4 regions of the Lentibacillus halophilus genome follow, and region 1 is predicted to be linked to each of the others. Evidence: riboswitches for the same ligand, from Rfam matches in the RefSeq annotation. Region 1 holds a riboswitch; each other region holds the start of a gene.
What was found. Region 1 has a riboswitch for S-adenosylmethionine ahead of ACZ5Q7_RS03495 (PLP-dependent aspartate aminotransferase family protein). Riboswitches for the same ligand answer to the same signal wherever they lie in the genome.
Positions count from the first base shown of each region.

Region 2: another riboswitch for S-adenosylmethionine. It lies ahead of ACZ5Q7_RS08870 (Na+/H+ antiporter NhaC family protein); the one in region 1 lies ahead of ACZ5Q7_RS03495 (PLP-dependent aspartate aminotransferase family protein).
Region 3: another riboswitch for S-adenosylmethionine. It lies ahead of ACZ5Q7_RS08460 (homocysteine S-methyltransferase family protein); the one in region 1 lies ahead of ACZ5Q7_RS03495 (PLP-dependent aspartate aminotransferase family protein).
Region 4: another riboswitch for S-adenosylmethionine. It lies ahead of ACZ5Q7_RS00070 (PLP-dependent transferase); the one in region 1 lies ahead of ACZ5Q7_RS03495 (PLP-dependent aspartate aminotransferase family protein).

Region 1 covers NZ_AP043750.1:767,674-772,430, reverse strand. Annotated here, with positions in the region: gene ACZ5Q7_RS03505 (YpmS family protein) at 1-311, opposite strand, end outside; gene ACZ5Q7_RS03500 (SGNH/GDSL hydrolase family protein) at 324-1,286, opposite strand; gene ACZ5Q7_RS03495 (PLP-dependent aspartate aminotransferase family protein) at 1,531-3,261, opposite strand; SAM riboswitch class I at 3,372-3,482, opposite strand; gene cls (cardiolipin synthase) at 3,693-4,757, shown strand, end outside.
Region 2 covers NZ_AP043750.1:1,794,483-1,799,239, forward strand. Annotated here, with positions in the region: gene ACZ5Q7_RS08860 (MotA/TolQ/ExbB proton channel family protein) at 1-590, shown strand, start outside; gene ACZ5Q7_RS08865 (OmpA family protein) at 580-1,272, shown strand; gene ACZ5Q7_RS08870 (Na+/H+ antiporter NhaC family protein) at 1,412-2,728, opposite strand; SAM riboswitch class I at 2,884-2,997, opposite strand; gene ACZ5Q7_RS08875 (DeoR/GlpR family DNA-binding transcription regulator) at 3,166-3,918, shown strand; gene pfkB (1-phosphofructokinase) at 3,915-4,757, shown strand, end outside.
Region 3 covers NZ_AP043750.1:1,717,621-1,722,377, reverse strand. Annotated here, with positions in the region: gene ACZ5Q7_RS08470 (cytochrome c oxidase assembly protein) at 1-159, shown strand, start outside; gene ACZ5Q7_RS08465 (heavy metal translocating P-type ATPase) at 274-2,481, shown strand; SAM riboswitch class I at 2,633-2,733, shown strand; gene ACZ5Q7_RS08460 (homocysteine S-methyltransferase family protein) at 2,814-3,863, shown strand; gene ACZ5Q7_RS08455 (universal stress protein) at 3,951-4,376, opposite strand; gene ACZ5Q7_RS08450 (MFS transporter) at 4,400-4,757, opposite strand, start outside.
Region 4 covers NZ_AP043750.1:11,467-16,223, forward strand. Annotated here, with positions in the region: gene ACZ5Q7_RS00060 (flavodoxin domain-containing protein) at 385-834, shown strand; gene ACZ5Q7_RS00065 (DMT family transporter) at 929-1,816, opposite strand; SAM riboswitch class I at 2,084-2,187, shown strand; gene ACZ5Q7_RS00070 (PLP-dependent transferase) at 2,270-3,391, shown strand; gene ACZ5Q7_RS00075 (ABC transporter ATP-binding protein) at 3,648-4,430, shown strand; gene ACZ5Q7_RS00080 (ABC transporter permease) at 4,414-4,757, shown strand, end outside.

The sequences.
Region 1 (4,757 bases):
ACAGAAGAGGAGAAAGCAGGCAATTCCCCGACCAATTTTACATTATCCTTCAATGTGACCTGATAATGGTGATTGCTGCCTTTCAACAGTTTATCGATATAGGCATTGACCAGCTCATTTAGATTTTGTTTGCTGGTACGAACAATAAATTCGGAACTTGGTTTGGTATCTTCCTTGGTGGGTTCGGGTGTGTCAGTTTCAGATACGGGCCAAAATAGCAGTGCTACAATGACAATAATAATAAGTGCATTCACACCACATAGCCACAGGAACAGTTGCCTCCATATCCCCGGTTTATCAAGCTTCGGCAACGTCTCACCCCCTTATTGATCGGTTGTTATAGAATGGAGAACACGCCTGGCAAACAGTTGATATCCTCTATGATTGGGATGAAAGTTATCCTCCGCAAATACGTTTTTGTCTTCTGCATGAAACATATCGGCTATCGGGATAAAATTCGTCCGATCAAAGTTGGAGGTGGCCGTTTTACCTGTCTGGTTCCAATTGTTGATGATGGTATTCAGTTCTTCCAAATTTTTAAAATAGTTTCTGAATGGGTTATAGAAGCCGATCAGGTAAATTGATGCATCGTCATTAAGATTTTTAATGGTAGTAAAAATGGATTCGAGATGGGTTTTATAGTCCTTCCTAGGTTGTTTAAAATCGCTCATTTCCAAACTGAGGAAATTCTTTTTCACGACTTGCATGACGTCATTGGCGCCAATAGTCAGCAATACAATATCGGCTTGTTTGATAGATTCCTGAATAGATGGTTTTTCCAGTCGTTTTAAAAGTTGACTGGAGCGATTGCCGCGCTTTCCGAAATTATCGAATGTAACCCGTTGCTCATCCTGGTTGATTTTTTGATCCAAAATGCCGATATAACCGCCCTCTACAACGTCATCGCCAACACCTTGTGTCAATGAGTCGCCAACTGCCGCTACGTGCATATGTTCTTTTGTAAAAAAATTAATGGTGCTTCGGACGGCTTTGTTCAGCAGCTCCTGCAATCGGGAGCCAGATTCGTCGGCTTTTTCGTCAGGATTGTTGTCCTTTTCCTTTTTCTCTTCCACTTCCACTTCCGGCGATTCGTTGTCATTTTTATCGTTACCGGATTCCGATTGGGATTTGCGTAATGGTTGGTCGTGATCGTCGGTGTTGGTTTCAGATGGTTGAGTTACTGGTTCATCCGGATTGCTTATGAGAAAAAAAACGGCCGTGCACAGAATGAGTACACTAATCAGAATGCCGGTGATGAGCTTTTTGTTCATACGTTTCACACCCATGCTGCATAATCCCTGTTGCTATTGTAAAAAGAGAATGGTTTATCTTTAAGGATTATTCGTTTATTTATTTTATTATACCATGCTGCGCGCTTAAAATAATCCCCGATATACGCTATATTCAAACATCGGCCCTCAGACAACAGTCGAACACACCCTATAAAGTGAAAAAGGAGCGGTACACGATAGGGTGTACTCGCTCCTGTATAGAAAGTTTTATAAGCGGATTTTAGTGCATTAGATGTGTTTATTGGGCACTGCTGCTTCGGAGGCGCACAGCTTCGTCATACGCATTTTTTCCGGAAATAACGGTAATACCCGCCTCGGCAGCTTTGTTCACTGTTTTCGTCGCAGGTTGGGAATGCTGTATCCACACTATTTTTCCATTGAGCCGCGTGAGTTCGTCGATCCGTTCCGGTGCAAGTTCATTGTCGGCGATCAACACGGCGTCGATAATATCCGGGCTGCCTTCATCCTTCGCGATGGACGGGGCGTCGGATGCGGGTGCATTGACGTGGATAATTTGGAAACCCAGCGTCTTAAGCTGATGCGCTGCCGCCCATGCACTGTCCGTTTGATCATCACTGATGAGTGCGATCGTTTTTTGGCGTAAGCCTCCACCGGTGCGGTCGAACGGCGATGCAAGCAGCCAGCTGATGGCGTCTTCTTCCGTCGTCTGAATCGTCGGTTCCTCGCCGGTTGCTTTAACAATGGCCTGGTCAAGATCAGCAAGGATATCCGATGTGGATTCCAGTCCAACTGACAGACGGACAAGTTCTTCGGAAACGCCGCTTTTAACCAAATCCTCGTCGCTGAGTTGCTGATGGGTGGTCGATGCCGGATGGATAATTAACGATTTCGCATCACCGACATTGGCAACGTGGGACCAGAGTGTGACGTTGTCGATCAGTTTTCTTCCGGCGTCACGTCCGCCTTTAATGCCAAATGTAATAATTGATCCGTACCCGTTTTGCAAATACTTATTCGCCGTTTCATGGGCGGGGTGATCGGACAGACCCGGATAATTAACCCACTCGACGGCCGGGTGCCCCTGCAGGTACCGAGCAACGTATTTAGCATTCTCATTATGACGCTCGATTCGCAAATGCAGTGTTTCGAGACCTTGCAGAAGTAAAAAGGCGTTATACGGGCTCAGGCAGGCACCGATGTCTCGGAGCATTTGAACGCGCAATTTGGTGCCAAAAGCCGTCGGTCCGAGATCAGCATACCGCAAGCCGTTATAACTATCATCCGGTTCCGTGAATTCCGGGAAGTTGCCATTCGCCCAATTGAATCGGCCTCCGTCAACGACAACACCGGCAATCGACGTGCCATGGCCACCAATCCATTTCGTTGCTGAATGGACAACCACATCCGCACCCCACGTAAGCGGTTTGGTAACATACGGTGTTGCAAACGTATTGTCGATAATCAGAGGAATGCCATGATCATGAGCTATACCGCTGATGGTTTCCAGATCAAGCACATTCAGGCTCGGGTTGGTGATAATTTCGCCAATGACTGCTTTTGTTTGATCTGTTATGGCGTTTTTAATGCTCTCCGGATCCGTCCCGTCGACAAATGAAACTTGAATGCCATATTTGGGCAGTGTGTTGGCAAAAAGGTTGTATGTGCCACCGTACAGGTTGCTGTCGGATATGATGTGATCGCCGCTTCCGGCAATGGTCATAATCGCCATAGTAATGGCTGCCATGCCCGAGGAGGTAGCAACAGCAGCTGAGCCATCCTCTAGAAGCGCCATACGTTGTTCAAATGCATCGATGGTTGGGTTGGTGATACGGGTATAAATATTTCCCGGTTCAGCCAAACCAAACACATTTTGCGCATGCTCGGAATCCCGAAACACATAGGACGTCGTCTGATGGATGGGCACCGCCCGTGATCCTGTTGACGGGTCAGGTTCCTGTCCTCCGTGAAGCAGTTGTGTTTCCTGGTTGTTACGATGAAAATCACTCATCAATAATTCCTCCTTTAATAGTAAGTGTTATGACTTTGTCTGGAGGAAGAGGTGCAATAAAAACCCCCTCTTCCATAAGAGAAGAGGGGTTTTTGTATGTAACCGTCCTCCTCTTATCTTCAGATCTCTCCGACCTGTAGGATGTAGCACCTTGCAACGCATATGCCTTGCCGGTTGCCGGGCTTCACTGGGCCTATTCCCTCCACCGCTCTTGATAAGAGATGTTATTATTAATTTAGTGAATATTATAAACATATATGTGTGTAAACGTCAACAGATAAAGGAAAATAAACAGAGGTGCGACTTTTTCTTTTCTGTATGACAGACTGGTAAATGCATATTTTAAAAATGTCAACGTTATACACATACCAGCGCGGTAAAAATTATGCTATAGTAAGGGTATTGGTATTTGAAAAAGTGAGGTTTTGTCGTTGGGTGTCTGGTCATTGTTTGTTTGGGGGATACTGGTATTTAATATTGCGCTGGCACTGACGATTATTTTCCTGGAGCGCAAGGATGCAACGTCGACGTGGGCATGGCTAATGGTACTCATGTTTATTCCGATTGCCGGATTTATATTATATTTAATTTTTGGAAGACGTATTAGCCGTGAGCGCATTTTTACGTGGGACACCAAAAGCAAACTTGGTGTGAAAACGTCGGTGCAGAATCAACTGCGTGCTATGGAAGAGAATCGTTTTTCATTTAAACACAAGGGGCTGACGGCCTACAAAAATCTTTTTTATATGCATTTGCACAATGATGACGCCATATTTACACAGGATAATAGTGTCCGGATTTTTACAGATGGGGAGGAAAAATTTTCAGCTTTATTGGACGATCTGGAACATGCCCAGGACCATATTCATCTGCTGTATTATACCCTCCGTCATGACCAGCTGGGTATGTCCATTGCCAATATTTTAATTAAAAAGGTACAGCAGGGAATTGACGTGCGGGTGTTGTACGATGATCTGGGATCCCGCGGCATTAGTAAAAAATTTGTGCGGCGCCTGCGCAATGCCGGTATTGAAATCGAATCATTTTTTCCGGCGAAAATCCCGAAAATCAATTTGAAGATCAATTACCGAAATCATCGTAAACTCGCTATCATTGATGGGCAAATTGGTTATATCGGTGGTTTTAATATTGGTGATGAATACCTCGGACACAATAAAAAATTCGGATACTGGCGTGATACACACTTGCGTATATGCGGTGATGCGGTTGCCCAGATGCAAACGCGCTTTGTTCTTGATTGGAATCAGGCATCTCGAAATGACATTCCGTATGATAAACGGTACTATGATTATGAGCCGTGCGGCGATGTGGGTGTGCAGATTGTCTCCAGCGGGCCAGACTCCGAATGGGAACAGATCAAAAATGGCTACATAAAAATGATTATGTCCGCAAAAGAGTATGTCTACATTCAGACGCCTTATTTCATTCCCGATGAGAGCCTGCAGGATACACTGCGCATTGCGGCGCTGTCAGGG
Region 2 (4,757 bases), 1.0 Mb from region 1:
TCAGTCAATTGCCTGAGGCTCTGGAAGTGATCAATCAGACTCAGGCGGAGTATAAGCATCTGTTGTCGGATCGATTTGACGATTTGAAAGAGTTTAACCGAACGTTCAACAACCATTTGAAGGCTCATTCCGAGGAATCGCATGCCTTTGAAAAACAAATGCGAGAAGCGTCACAAACACATGAAAAGCTTGCCGCACAAAATAATCAGCTGATCCAGGAGATTAACAAGACAATATCCCAGTTGAACCAATCATTTCAACAGCGTGAAAATCAAGTCGAAGCAAGTGTGGATGTTTTAAAAAATACGCTGTCCGATTATGTGGCTAATCTGGAAGGCAAACTCGGGGATAAATTGGATACGGTATCGCGCAACATTAATGATTCGGTGGAAATGACAAACGATGGTCTTAAGAAGGAATTTCAGGAAATACGGCGTCTGTCTGAGGAAGTCCAACAAAACAATAGCCGTTACATCCAAAAAACATTGAAGGACCTTAGAGGGGAGATAGAAGAATTGAATCGGCAGCTTGATCGTATGGACCGACAAGACCGTATGAACGATGAAAGGTTGAACCGCGATGACGACTAAATATGGGCGGTTGTTCAAAAAGGAGCAGGAAGAAGACCACTTCTGGCCATCGTTCACCGATCTGCTGACCATTATTTTGTTATGTTTTATCCTGATTTTTATTGCAATGATGATTATTAAATCCTTGCAGATTGAAGAGATGAAAAAGACAATCGATCAACTCATGGGGGTGCGTTCCGAGCTAGTCAATGAACTGCAGGCGGAATTCAGTGATTCATCTATGGGAATTGAAGTGGATAAGGAGACAGGTGCGATTATTTTTGATACGGAAATATTATTTCCTTATAATAAATCGGAACTGAAGCCGGATTCTTTTCAGTTTTTAGATGAATTCGTCCCGAAGTATTTGGATATTTTATTGCAGAGCGGCTATGAAAAGTATGTTGCTGAAATTATTATAGAAGGCCATACTGATCGTGACGGCGGCTATTTATATAATATGGAGCTCTCGCAGGACAGGGCGTACAGTGTGGCGGAATATATTCTTAGTGATGATTTTCCCTATCAAAATATTCAAGAGCATCTAAAGGATAAATTAACCGTCAACGGCAAGTCCTACACCGACTTCCGGACGGATGATGAAGGTGATTATAGTGCGAAGGCCTCCCGAAGAGTGGAATTTAAATTCCGGCTGAAAGATGAGGAGATTCTCGAGAAAACGCGAGAGATTTTAAAGGAATAAATGGAAGAATCGTTCATTATTGTCACAACGATTTCACAGAAGGTATCCTGCGTTTGGTTAAAAATGTAAACTAATCCAACCCAACCATTGCCAAATGAATAACAAATCACCCTGCTGCCAGGGTGATTTGTTTCGTCCATTATTGATGAGAGTTGGTCCCCTGCACTGAGAACCGCGGGAATCCTGTTGCTATGGCAATCATGCCGGCGATCCCCAGTAAGACCGGGTAAATGCAGTATGGCATAATGGAAACGGGGGAGATGGACGCAACGCCGGCAACTGCCAGTAATTGAGCACCATAAGGTAAAATCCCCTGAAAGGCACTTCCGAAAATATCCAAAACGCTTGCTGTGCGACGTGGGTCAACACCAAATCGTTCAGCAATTTGTTTGGCCAAAGACCCGACACTGATAATAGCGATGGTATTGTTAGCTGTAGACAAATCAAAAACACTGACTAGACCGGCGATACCAGCTTCAGCTCCTTTTCTGGAGTTAATTCGATTGCTGATCGTGTATAACAGAAAGTCAATGCCGCCATTCACGCGGATAAGTTCAACCAACCCGCCAAGTAAAATGGCTAACAGAGCCAACTCCTGCATGCCGGCCATACCATCGCCAAGCAACGTCATTAGACCCATCACGTCGAAAGTTCCATAAATAAAACCAACCAACCCCGCAAGAATAATCCCGCCGATTAAAACATAAAGAACATTGACACCAGCAACAGCAAAAATAAGGACAGCTAAATAAGGCACCACCTTGATCAGATCAAATGGGTGGTCGCCACTGATCGATCCACCGGTATTCCATGTTAGAGCAATGAAAATAACAGCTGTCACGATAGCAGCGGGAAGAGCTATGAAAATATTCACTCTGAATTTATCGCTCATCTTGACAGCCTGTGTTTTGACAGCAGCGATGGTTGTATCTGATATGATGGATAAATTATCGCCAAACATCGCGCCACTGATGATAGCACCTAAAATAAGCGAGATGCTCATGTCTGTTTGCTCAGCCAGTCCGACACCAATGGGCGCAAGCGCAACAGCCGTACCGACCGACGTACCCATCGAAATGGATATGAAACAGCCGATGACGAATAAGCCAACAATGAGTAGATTTCCTGGCAGGATTGTCAGCCCCAAATTGACGGTGGAGTCGACCGCACCAACCCCTTCAGCAACGGCGGAGAACGAACCGGCCAAGAGATAAATAATGACCATGAGCATAATATTGGGATGCCCCGCTCCTTTGGTCAGGGAATCCAGTTTATCGTTAAAGGCTATGTTTCGGTTCATAAATAACGCAGCCAATACAGCGATAAAGACCGCGACCAGTACCGGCAACTTATAAAAATCCCCACTAGCCACACCGGAACCGATAAATAAAAATAGAAAAATGATAAATGGTATTAACGCCGATGCGCGTCCCTTGTTCAAATCTAAAGAATTCATGTCGTTACCCCCATTCATGATTGTATCAAGTGTATTCAGGCTTTTTGATCAAGATCGTCGAATGATCAATGATGTCATTTCGAAAAGGATATCTGCGCCGACGTTTTTAATGAAAAATAAAAAAGCCCTCCGTTTTGGAAGGCGTCAGTCCGAACACCTTATCTGCCAAAACGCCTGAAACGCGAATTGCTGGAATTGGCACCTTGCCATGAATTAAGCAGGTTGCCGGGCTTCACTGGGCCAGATCCCTCAGCCACTCTGGATAAGATATATGAAATTTGTTGGTAGATAAAAAGTATAATAGACAAGTACAGATGTGTCAACGCGTTCTATTAGAGATATATGAATGTTGTTGATTGATTTTGAATACTTTTGATTGATTTTTGTAATCGTTTTCGATATAATGACCGTGAAAGATGATGATGGGGAGGTGGCGTATGCTTACAAGTGACCGTCATCAAAAAATCATTGATTTAATTAATCAAAAACAAACCGTTACTATTCAGGATGTTTCCGCGATAACGGGAGCATCGGAATCAACTGTTCGCCGGGACTTAACTGAATTGGAAAACCAGCATAAGCTGCGACGCATTCATGGCGGTGCGACCATTCATGAACAGATAAATAGTGAATCAAGCATTGGTGAAAAGGCAACCAAAAACCATCAAGAAAAAACAGCGATTGCCAAACACGCAGCATCACTTGTTGAGGAAGGCGACTGTATTTTTTTGGATGCCGGTACAACGACAATGCAGATGATCCCTTTTTTAAAGGGAAAACAGGTAACCGTCGTCACCAATGGCCTCACACATATTGATTCGCTCGCGGAAAATGGGATAGCCACCTACATGACCGGTGGCTATATGAAGTCAAAAACAAGTGCTTTGATTGGCACACAAACCATGGAAATGCTGGAAAATTACCGGTTTGATGCTTGTTTTATCGGAGTGAACGGGTTTGATACAGTGTATGGGTATACAACGCCGGATCCCGAGGAAGCAGTTGTTAAACGTTCAGCATTGAATTTGGCTCGAAGCAAATACGTACTAGCTGACGACAGTAAATATCAAAGTGTGACATTTGCCGGCGTTGCTGAATTAGATGCCGCTTGTTTGATCACGACGTTGACAGACGAGCACATGCTTAACTCTTTAAAAGATCATACTGACGTTAGGAGCGTGTCGCCATGATATATACGTGTACCATGACACCATCGATTGATTATACGACCTATGTGCAGACCTTTCAAACCGGCGACTTAAACCGTACCGAACAGGTTGCGTACTATCCCGGAGGAAAGGGTATCAATGTATCCCGTGTGTTAAAAAGACTGGGTACGAATACGGCAGCACTGGGATTTGTCGGTGGATTTACCGGCGATTATATAGAGACATTTTTACAGAACGAAGGCATTTTTACCGAATTTGTTCGTACTGGCACGACGACGAGGATTAATGTAAAAATAAAAGCCGATGAGGAAACGGAAATAAATGGTCCAGGTCCTGTTCTCGGAGAAAACCTTCAGGCGCAATTATTTTCCAGACTGCAGGCATTACAGCAGGGGGATACGGTCGTGCTTGCCGGTCGGATACCTGACAGTATTCGGGATACATTTTTGGAAAAAGTCGGTGAGTTATGCCGGACACGACACGTGCATCTTGTTGTGGATACGTCCGGTCCAAGGTTAAAAAAGCTTGCTAAACAGCAGCCATTTTTAATGAAACCGAATCAGGAAGAATTAGGCGAACTGTTTGATACCACGATTCATAATTGGCATGACGCACATTCGTGCTCGCAGCAATTAGTGGAACAAGGTGTGAGTAATGTGATTGTGTCGATGGGTGGGACAGGTGCTCTCTTTGTCAACAGCGACATCGCCCTAGCAGCATCGGCTCCTGATGGCCATGTTGAGAACACAGTTGGTGCGGGTGATTCGGTAGTTGCCGGGTTTTTGGCTTCTTATGAAAAAGGATTAAACATGGTGGAGGCTTTTCAATTCGGTGTCGCTTGCGGCAGTGCCACAGCCTTT
Region 3 (4,757 bases), 950 kb from region 1:
CCCTCGCAAGCCGGTTCCTTCAGTTTACTTCCTCCTCCCTTTAACACAAAGTTTGATCAATTGATGGCGGGAATCGTTATGCTAGGGTTGCACAAGGCGGGATTGATGGTGACATTTAAGTTACGGGATAAATTCAGAGCTTCCATTCCAAGCTCATAACAGACACGATCCACGTTTTTGCAGTCTACTCAGTTAGACTGCTTTTTATATGTTCTAAATGTATTCTATTTAAAATAAAATACAGCATAGTGTATAAAAAGGTGGGTGATATGGGTGGAGGAAACCAATTACTTGGATATCACAGGGATGCACTGTGCTGCGTGTGCTGCCAGAATTGAAAAAGTCGTCTCTAAGATAGATGGGGTCACCGAAATAAACGTTAATTTAACAACTGAAAAGGGACGTGTTACATTTAACACAAATCGGACAAGCATGTCAGCTATCATCAGTAGGATTAATAAAATTGGCTTTGAAGCTAAAGAAATCGTTAAAAGTAATGACGAGTCTAATCATCAAAAACAAAAGGAGATCAAAATTCTTCGGTTGAAGTTTATTGTTTCGGCATTACTAACTTTTCCTTTAGCTTGGGCCATGTTTGCGCATTTTAACTGGGCTTCCTTTATGTATGTCCCCACAATATTGACCAACCCGTTTTTTCAGCTTGTCATTACAATTCCCATTCAGTTCATAATCGGCTTTCCATTCTATGAAAGGGCCTGGAAGGCAATAAAAAGCGGTAGCGCCAACATGGATGTTTTAGTCGTATTAAGTACATCAGCGGCTTTCTTTTACAGTCACTATATCACGTTTGTGTCATATTCTGCACTACCCCCAGGACATCCGACGTTATATTTTGAAACGAGCGCCTTTATTATAACATTTATTTTATTAGGTAAGTTATTGGAAGCAAAAACGAAATTGCGAACGACTGAGGCTGTCAAAAAGCTTTATCAATTGCAAACCAAAACAGCAATAATATATAAAGATGGCCAAGAATGTAACATGCCTGTTAACCAAATATTACCAGGAGAGATTCTTATCGTTAGGCCCGGCGAAAAGGTTCCAATTGACGGACAAGTGATTAAAGGAAATTCCATGATGGATGAATCTCTTTTAACCGGTGAAAGTATACCAGTGGAAAAAAACTCTGGGAAATCAGTGTATGCAGGAACTGTTAATCAAAATGGTCTACTAACCATAGAGGTGACGAAGCGAGATTCAGAAACGGTTTTATCGCAAATTATTGATGTTGTAGAGGAGGCACAAGCTTCCAAAGCGCCTATACAGCACATAGCCGATAAAATCACAGGCGTTTTCGTACCTATCGTTATCGTTATCGCATGTATTCCATTAGCGGCATGGTATACAAATTTTCTGGAGATGTCGTTTAACGAAGCACTGGAAAAAGTCATTGCTGTTTTAATCGTAGCGTGTCCATGTGCCCTCGGTTTAGCCACACCAACATCCATTATGATTGGAAGCGGACGGGCTGCGCAGTTAGGGATTCTATTTAAGGAAGGGAAACATTTAGAATTATTAGGTAACTGCAAAACCTTAATTTTAGATAAAACAGGGACACTTACAAAAGGGTCCCCTCACATAACAGACATTTACGTTGAGCATTTCAGTGAAAATGCATTTCTGGAAACAATCGCCGCGGTCGAAAACAATATCGAGCATCCTGTAGCAAAAGCAATTGTCAATAAAGCGAAAACGAAAATGCATGCGATTCCTCAAGCATCTCAAGTGGTTTCTCTCCCAGGTTATGGTGTACAGGCGTATGTACACGGAAAACAAGTAACGATTGCTAAAGCCAAATACTTTATAAAAAACAACTACCCCCTCCCGCAAAAAGCATATCAACTGATGACACAGTTGGAGGCAGAAGGAAAAACAGCTATGATTGCATTTATCCATTCACGTTTTGCTGGAATCATTGCCGTTGCTGATGATATGAAAACATCTTCTGCAGACGCTATTTCCCGTTTAAAACAGTTAGGATTCGATATCTCTATGCTGACAGGTGATAATACAAATGCAAGTAGGGTTATTGCAAAAAAAGCGGGCATAAATAATTATCAAGCAGAGGCATCTCCACACGATAAAGCTGATGTCATCAAGCAATTACAGCAAAACGGAAGTACGGTTCTGATGGCAGGTGATGGCATTAATGATGCCCCTTCCCTTGCTGTTGCCGATGTCGGAGCAGTAATTGGGACGGGATCAGATATTGCAATTGAATCCGGAGATGTCACGATTATCAAAGGCGATTTAAATCGATTGGTTGATGCCATCCTGATTAGTAAAAAAACAATGCGGAATATAAAGCAAAACCTATTTTGGGCGTTTCTATACAACGTTATCATGATACCTTTTGCTATGATTGGTGTGCTGGCTCCTTGGTTGGCCGGAGCAGCAATGGCCTTAAGCTCGGTTTCTGTTGTTTTAAATGCACTTCGATTAAAAACAGTGCCACTCTGACAAACATAAGCAAGATTTTTATGTTTACGTCACGTTAAGATGCACAAAGACTATTTTGTAAATCGTATAACGTGTCCATTTTCTTTTGTACCCTTGACTTTCACTTTAAATCAAGTGTATGATTCATATCACATTATAAAATATTTCAATTTTCTTATCCAGAGAGGTGGAGGGACTGGCCCTTGGAAGCCTCGGCAGCGGACTTGTCAAAGTACTGTGCCAATTCCAGATGCTACATGCTGAAGATAAGAAGAGACGCCAAACATTGTATATTTAGCCTCTTCTTACTTTAAGAAGAGGCTTTTTATATGAAAACAGAGGGAGGAATACGCATGAAGCGCAGTTTGGAACAACGATTATACGAAGGAACCGTTATTGTCGGGGAAGGGTATTTATTTGAATTGGAACGAAGAGGATATTTACAGGCCGGTTCCTTTGTGCCAGAGGTGGCCTTGGAACATCCGGATGTTTTAAAACAAACCTACCGGGACTATATGAATGCCGGTTCCGATGTCGTTTTGGCATTTACATACAATGCCCATCGTGAAAAAATGCGGATTATCGGCAAAGAAGATCAGCTGGAACCGCTGAACCGTAATGCCATTCGTTTAGCAAAAGAGGTGGCCAAAGAGCACCCAACAGAAGAAGCGCTGGTTGCCGGCAATATATCCAATACCAATATTTTTGATCCGGAAGACCCCGCCTCCAAAGATACTGTGCGAAACATGTTTGCTGAAATGATTTCATGGTGCAAGGAAGAAGGCGTCGATTTTATTAACGGCGAAACATTCTACTATTACGAAGAGGCACTCATTGCACTTGAAGAAATTCAGAAACAGGATTTACCGGCTGTTATTACATTCGCGATGATGGGCGAAAACATTTTACGGGACGGTTATACAGTAGAAGAGGGCTCTCGTCTGCTTTCAGAAAAAGGAGCGCTTGTCGTTGGTATGAATTGTTTCCGCGGTCCGAATACGATGCAGCCATATTTGGAAAAGATCCGCGAAAATGTGGGCGGATATGTTGCCGGCTTGCCAATCCCGTATCGGACATCAGAAGAACACCCGACATTCTTCAACTTGCCTGATGGGGGATGTAGCTGTCATCTGCCGTTAGAAACAACATTCCCGACGGCACTTGATCCTTTATACCATAACCGTTATGAACTGGCCGAATGGGCCAAACAGGCAAAAGATATCGGTTTGAACTATATTGGCCTGTGCTGTGGAGCATCACCGGCAATGTTACGTGCTGTAGCTGAAGCCGTTGGTGTGAACACAATCAACTCCAAATACTCACCGGATATGGAGAAACACTTCTTGTTCGGGCAAGACGAAACACTAAAAAATCATAATGTGGCTTATCGGACAAAAGCTTAACACCTACGAGAAACGGTTCACATTTAGAACCATCCTGCATAGTGGACAGACTATTGCAGGATGGTTCTTTTTCAAAAACGATACCTATCATCGAACAACCAATACCGGAACGTGCGAATGATGAACGACGTAATGACTAACGCTTCCGAGAAACTCTTTAATACCTGTCAGTCCTCTGCTGCCAATCACAATTAAATCACACGCTTGATCATCGGCATGTTCTAAAATGGATTGAGATGCTTTCCCTTCCACGGCGTAAAAGTCCACGTAATTGGGAAGTGTCGCCATTTTTTCTTTTGCTTCAGAAAGAACCGCATTGCCATATTCATGCATCGACTGTTGCATATCCTCAAATACATCTTCTATCACGTAGGGTGTTTGCGGCAGTTCGATTGTATATAACACATCAACTTTAATCGATACATTTGTTTCAGCAATCGCCACTGTCTTTTCCAAAGCTCTTTTAGCTACATCGGAACCATCATAGGCGAGTACTATTCTTTCACAAAACATTCATCTTCACCTGCTTTTTTTAATTAATGATACGCCGTTTGAGCGTAAACGTCGGCGTGCTTCTTGTTTCGACTTTTCAATAAATAAACACCATAAACGATGATAAAAATTACCATGCAAATGGAAGACATTCGATACATCATCGCATAACTGGTTGCAGCAGCAATAGAACTTAGCACTAGCGATCCTAATGCCACTCCTAAATCCATAAAGGATAAAAAGGTACCGTTTGCGGCTCCTTTCCGGTCTGAGTTCGATCGATCAATAGCCCACGCCTGCAGTGATGGCTGAACCGCCCCAAAACTTAACCCGTAAAAAACAGACGTCAGAATCAGCATAGGCACGGTCGTTGTATATGATAAAAGCAGTAATCCTATAAGC
Region 4 (4,757 bases), 760 kb from region 1:
ATGATACAATTCTCTTATAATGTATGGTGATTGTTGTAGTTTTGTTACTATATTATAGGAACTATGATTTAAAAATGTCAATTAATATTCAAAATTGTTTAAAAATTGCTTGCACATCCGGCCATATATCTATATAAACCACACAACCATGTGAATGACATTTTTACACTGGTGTCGTTCACTGAACAGAACATCGGATGAACTGTTCGAATCATCGACAAAATATTACCCGGGAAATAAGAACTGGTGTTGCATTATCGTCATATAAACGTATAAAACTGTCCATCTTGCAACCATTTCATGTATGAATGGTATATTCGTTGAATTTTATTCTCTTTTAGTTGTAAACTGTAAATAAGGAATGAACAAAAGGAGTTGAAAATCATGGCAAAAGTCCTCGTACTATATGCTAGCCTGACAGGCAGCACAGAAATCATGGCAGAAACGATAAGTGATTCTATAAAGGCAAATAATCACGATGTTGATTTTAAGTCCTTTGATCTTGATCCCATCGATGCCAAAGAAATGGTCAATTATGACGGCATCCTTTTGGGGTCTTATTCGTGGGACGATGACATTCCGTTTGAGGTGGAAGATTTTTATCAGGACATGGACGATCTGGACCTTACCGGCAAATTAGTCGGGACATTCGGATCCTGTGATTCCTATTACGACATATACGGGCCGGCTCTTGATACCTTGGCATCCAAATCGGAAGAACGAAATGCCACAGTATATAGCGAAAAGCTGAAAATCGAATTGGAACCGGATGATCAGGAAATCGAGCATTGCGAAAAATTTGCAGAAGGCTTTTTGCAACAGCTCACAACGTAAAGGTCCTCTTACACATATACGATTCACACAAAAACGCGAACCTGCCGCCATAGGCCTGATTCGCGTTTTTTCATTCGTATCATGCTAGTGCCGTTTAACCAGCCCGCCGGCGTCTTCGTTCAAACATATTGACGAGAATAACACTGGAAAGCGCTATTAAACCGCCGATGATGGACAATAGGCTCGGCAGCTCCTGCAGCCACACCCATGCAATAAGGATAGCAAACACCGGTTCAATATACATCATGCTAGTAACCGCGCCGGCCTTCCCGGACGAAAGCGCAATCGCCCATGTTACATACCCGATGGCTGCCGGAAAAATACCGACATACAACGCTGCAAAATGTGCCTCCAGGGTTGCGCTCTGAACCGTTTCCAGTAAACCAGGTGAAAAAATCAACAAAGGCAATGTTCCGGCCCATGTAAAATAAGCCGTCAGTTCAACTGGTCGATACTTAGGCAATAATGTTTTTTGAAAAACAAAGAATGCTGACGTCGCTATCGCCGACACAACAATCAGCAGCGCACCACCTGATATCGCAAACGCAGCATCCGCTGAACCGACTGTTATCAAAAAAATCCCGATGAAGCCGATACCTAGACCAATCCAGCTAAATAAACTTGGATACTCCTTTAAGGCAAAAACAGCAATAATGGCTGTGAATATAGGAGCCGATGCAACAATCATCGCGGTCGTTCCAGCTGTCACCGTCTGTTCCCCAAAGGTGATTCCGGTATGATAAATTGTAATGCCGATCCAACCGAGAACCAGAATCTTCAGCACATCTTGCTTCGCTGGCAATCGGAATCTCGTCCTAGGCCAAAGCGCATACAACACAAAGGCGCCTGAAGCAATCAAAAATCGAACAAGGACGAGATGACCGGAACTATAACCGCCATGCAGACTGGCACGGATACCTGCAAATGAGGATCCCCAAATAACAATTGTAATAAATGCCATGACCATCGCTTTTTTATTCATAAACATTCCCCCTTGTCCGCTTTCCTATTATACAGGAAATTCCGGAAAAAGCTAAATTGGAAGAAGGCTTTTTATCGGAATAATAGCAACAGTTCGTTCATCTGGTTAACGATTCAGTTTAAAAAAGCCATCCGTGGAACGATTATTTCTTTGATAGCCGCATATACATCTTTTAAATGGGATGCACCGTCTTTTTTCAATTCTTCATTGACAACGACTCGTATTACCTGTAAATTAAACATTACATTTTAATTGAATACCGCTATTTTCTTATCCAGAGAGGTGGAGGGACTGGCCCTTTGATACCTCGGCAACAGGCTTATCGAGCACTGTGCCAATTCCAGCTAAGCGTTATGCTTAGAAGATAAGAAGAGTTCAATAAAGGTTGTTGACCCTCTTCTTATTTGGAAGAGGGTTTTTTAATTATTTAATGACATTTAAGGAGCGATACCCATGACAGATCATCCGTTACATGATGAAACAGTTCTTCCGCAAATCGGAAATCAGAAAGATGAAACACTCAACGCCATCAGTTCACCTATTTATTTATCCACTGCATACCGTCATGACGATATCGGAAACAGCAATGGATACGATTACACGCGAACAGGTAATCCGACACGAGATGTTCTTGAGACGGCAGTGGCAAAGCTGGAAGGTGGTGACACGGCCTTTGCAACCAGCTCTGGAATGAGCGCCATTCAACTCGTGTTTTCCCTTTTTGAAAAAGACGATCATATTATTACTTGCCGTGATGTATACGGGGGCTCTTACCGCTACTTTGAGATTTTAGAGCAAAAACACGGTTTCCAATTTACATATTGGAACGGAGATGATTGCAGCACATTGAGCGAATGGATTCAGCCAAATACGAAAGCTATATTTATCGAAACACCAACCAATCCATTGATGAAACATATTGATATTACCGCTTGTGCGGAAGTGGCAAACAAACATGATATCTGTCTTATTGTCGATAATACGCTATATACACCACTCATCCAACGTCCACTTGACCAAGGAGCAGACATTGTCATTCATAGTGCTACCAAATACTTGGCTGGGCACAATGATGTACTCGCCGGTATCGTCGTCTCTAAAGGACAAGAAATCAATGAAGAACTTGCCTTCCTTCATAATTCCATCGGAGCGACCCTTTCACCATTTGACTGTTGGCTTGTTATAAGAGGGATGAAGACATTAGCACTGCGCATGCGTCAGCACGAACATAATGCTAAGCACGTTATCCAATTTCTTAAGTTGCATCCACTCGTGGAAAACGTTTTGTATCCAGGCAAAGGGGGCATGCTTAGCTTTTTGCTAAAAGACGAAGAACTCGTTCTCCCCTTTCTAAAATTATTACGGTTATTCACATTTGCGGAAAGTCTTGGTGGTGTGGAAAGTTTTATCACTTACCCAGCAACGCAAACACATGCTGATATTCCAGAAGAGATCCGCAGTTCTTACGGTTTAACCAATCAGCTGGTACGCGTATCGGTCGGAATTGAAGATGCCGATGATTTAATCCAAGACCTTTACCAAGCACTGGAATCCTTGCAAACAACGAACGTATAAGTGACGTAATATAAAGAAAAACATCAATCAGTGAAACCAAGGCAGGCTCCTTGTCCGGCATGGACGGGAGCCTGTCTTGTTATCCAGCGCCACCACTCTATGATTGCATGTCATAGCTACTACACTATCATCCATTTTCGAAAATGAAAAATAATAGGCAATTTTCCTATTGGATTTTTTGTTTTTCCATGCTAAAATACTTAAAACATATATTTCCGATAAAAATAATGAGGATTTCTGGAGAAGGAGGGTTATGATGCATTTAGACATTAATAACGTAAGCAAAAGCTTTTTTCGTCATGGGGAACAGTCGATTCAAGCGTTACAAACTATTAATCTTGCCATTGAAGACGGGGAGTTTGTTTCCTTACTGGGGCCATCCGGCTGTGGCAAGTCCACGTTATTGTCCATGATGGCCGGATTGTCAACACCTTCATTTGGTTCGGTTTATCTGGATGATAAAGAAATAATGGAACCGGGACCTGATAAAAGCATGGTCTTCCAGGAACCAGCGTTATTCCCGTGGATGTCGGTCAAACAAAATGTCACGTTTCCGTTGCGCAAAAGCATGAATAAACAAGAACAGGAACACGCTGCTGCCCAATACTTGAAGATGGTCCACCTCAGCCAATTTACCGGAAATTACCCGCATGAGCTTTCCGGCGGGATGCAACAGCGTGTGGCTATTGCTAGAGCCCTTGCTATGAATTCGAAATTACTATTAATGGATGAACCTTTCGGGGCGTTGGATGAGCAGACACGCCAGGTGCTCCAGGATGAAGTGGAAAACATCTGGCTGGAAGCGAAAAAGACAATCATTTTTGTCACGCATAGCATTCGCGAGGCTATCAAACTATCCGATCGCATCATTATTATGAGCGCCAGACCGGGTACGGTTATATCGGATGTCACGGTGAATTTGGATCGACCACGACAGCAGAAAGATATGGCTGTCTTGGAGGAAGACGTCATGGCCATTTTGAAAACAGAAATTGACAACGTCATGAATGAGGAGTTGCGGTATGCCGGTAATCATTAAACGCATTATATTTTTCATGTCACTTATTTTAATGTGGGAGGTAGCTTTCCTGCTCGATTTTTGGCCTGATTCCATGATACCGAGCCCACTTTCGGTCGCATCAGCTATTTTTCAAGGGTTTGCTGACATGACGCTTGTCTATGATATGTTGGCCAGTTTCCGGCATCTCCTTATCGGTCTGACCGTTTCACTGGTGATCGGTACGCTGCTTGGGGTTCTGCTTGCCAAAGTAAAAACAGCTGATGAAACACTCGGCACGATGATTCTGGCCTTGCAGAGCGTTCCAAGCATTGTCTGGGTTCCATTGTCGATTATTTGGTTTGGTTT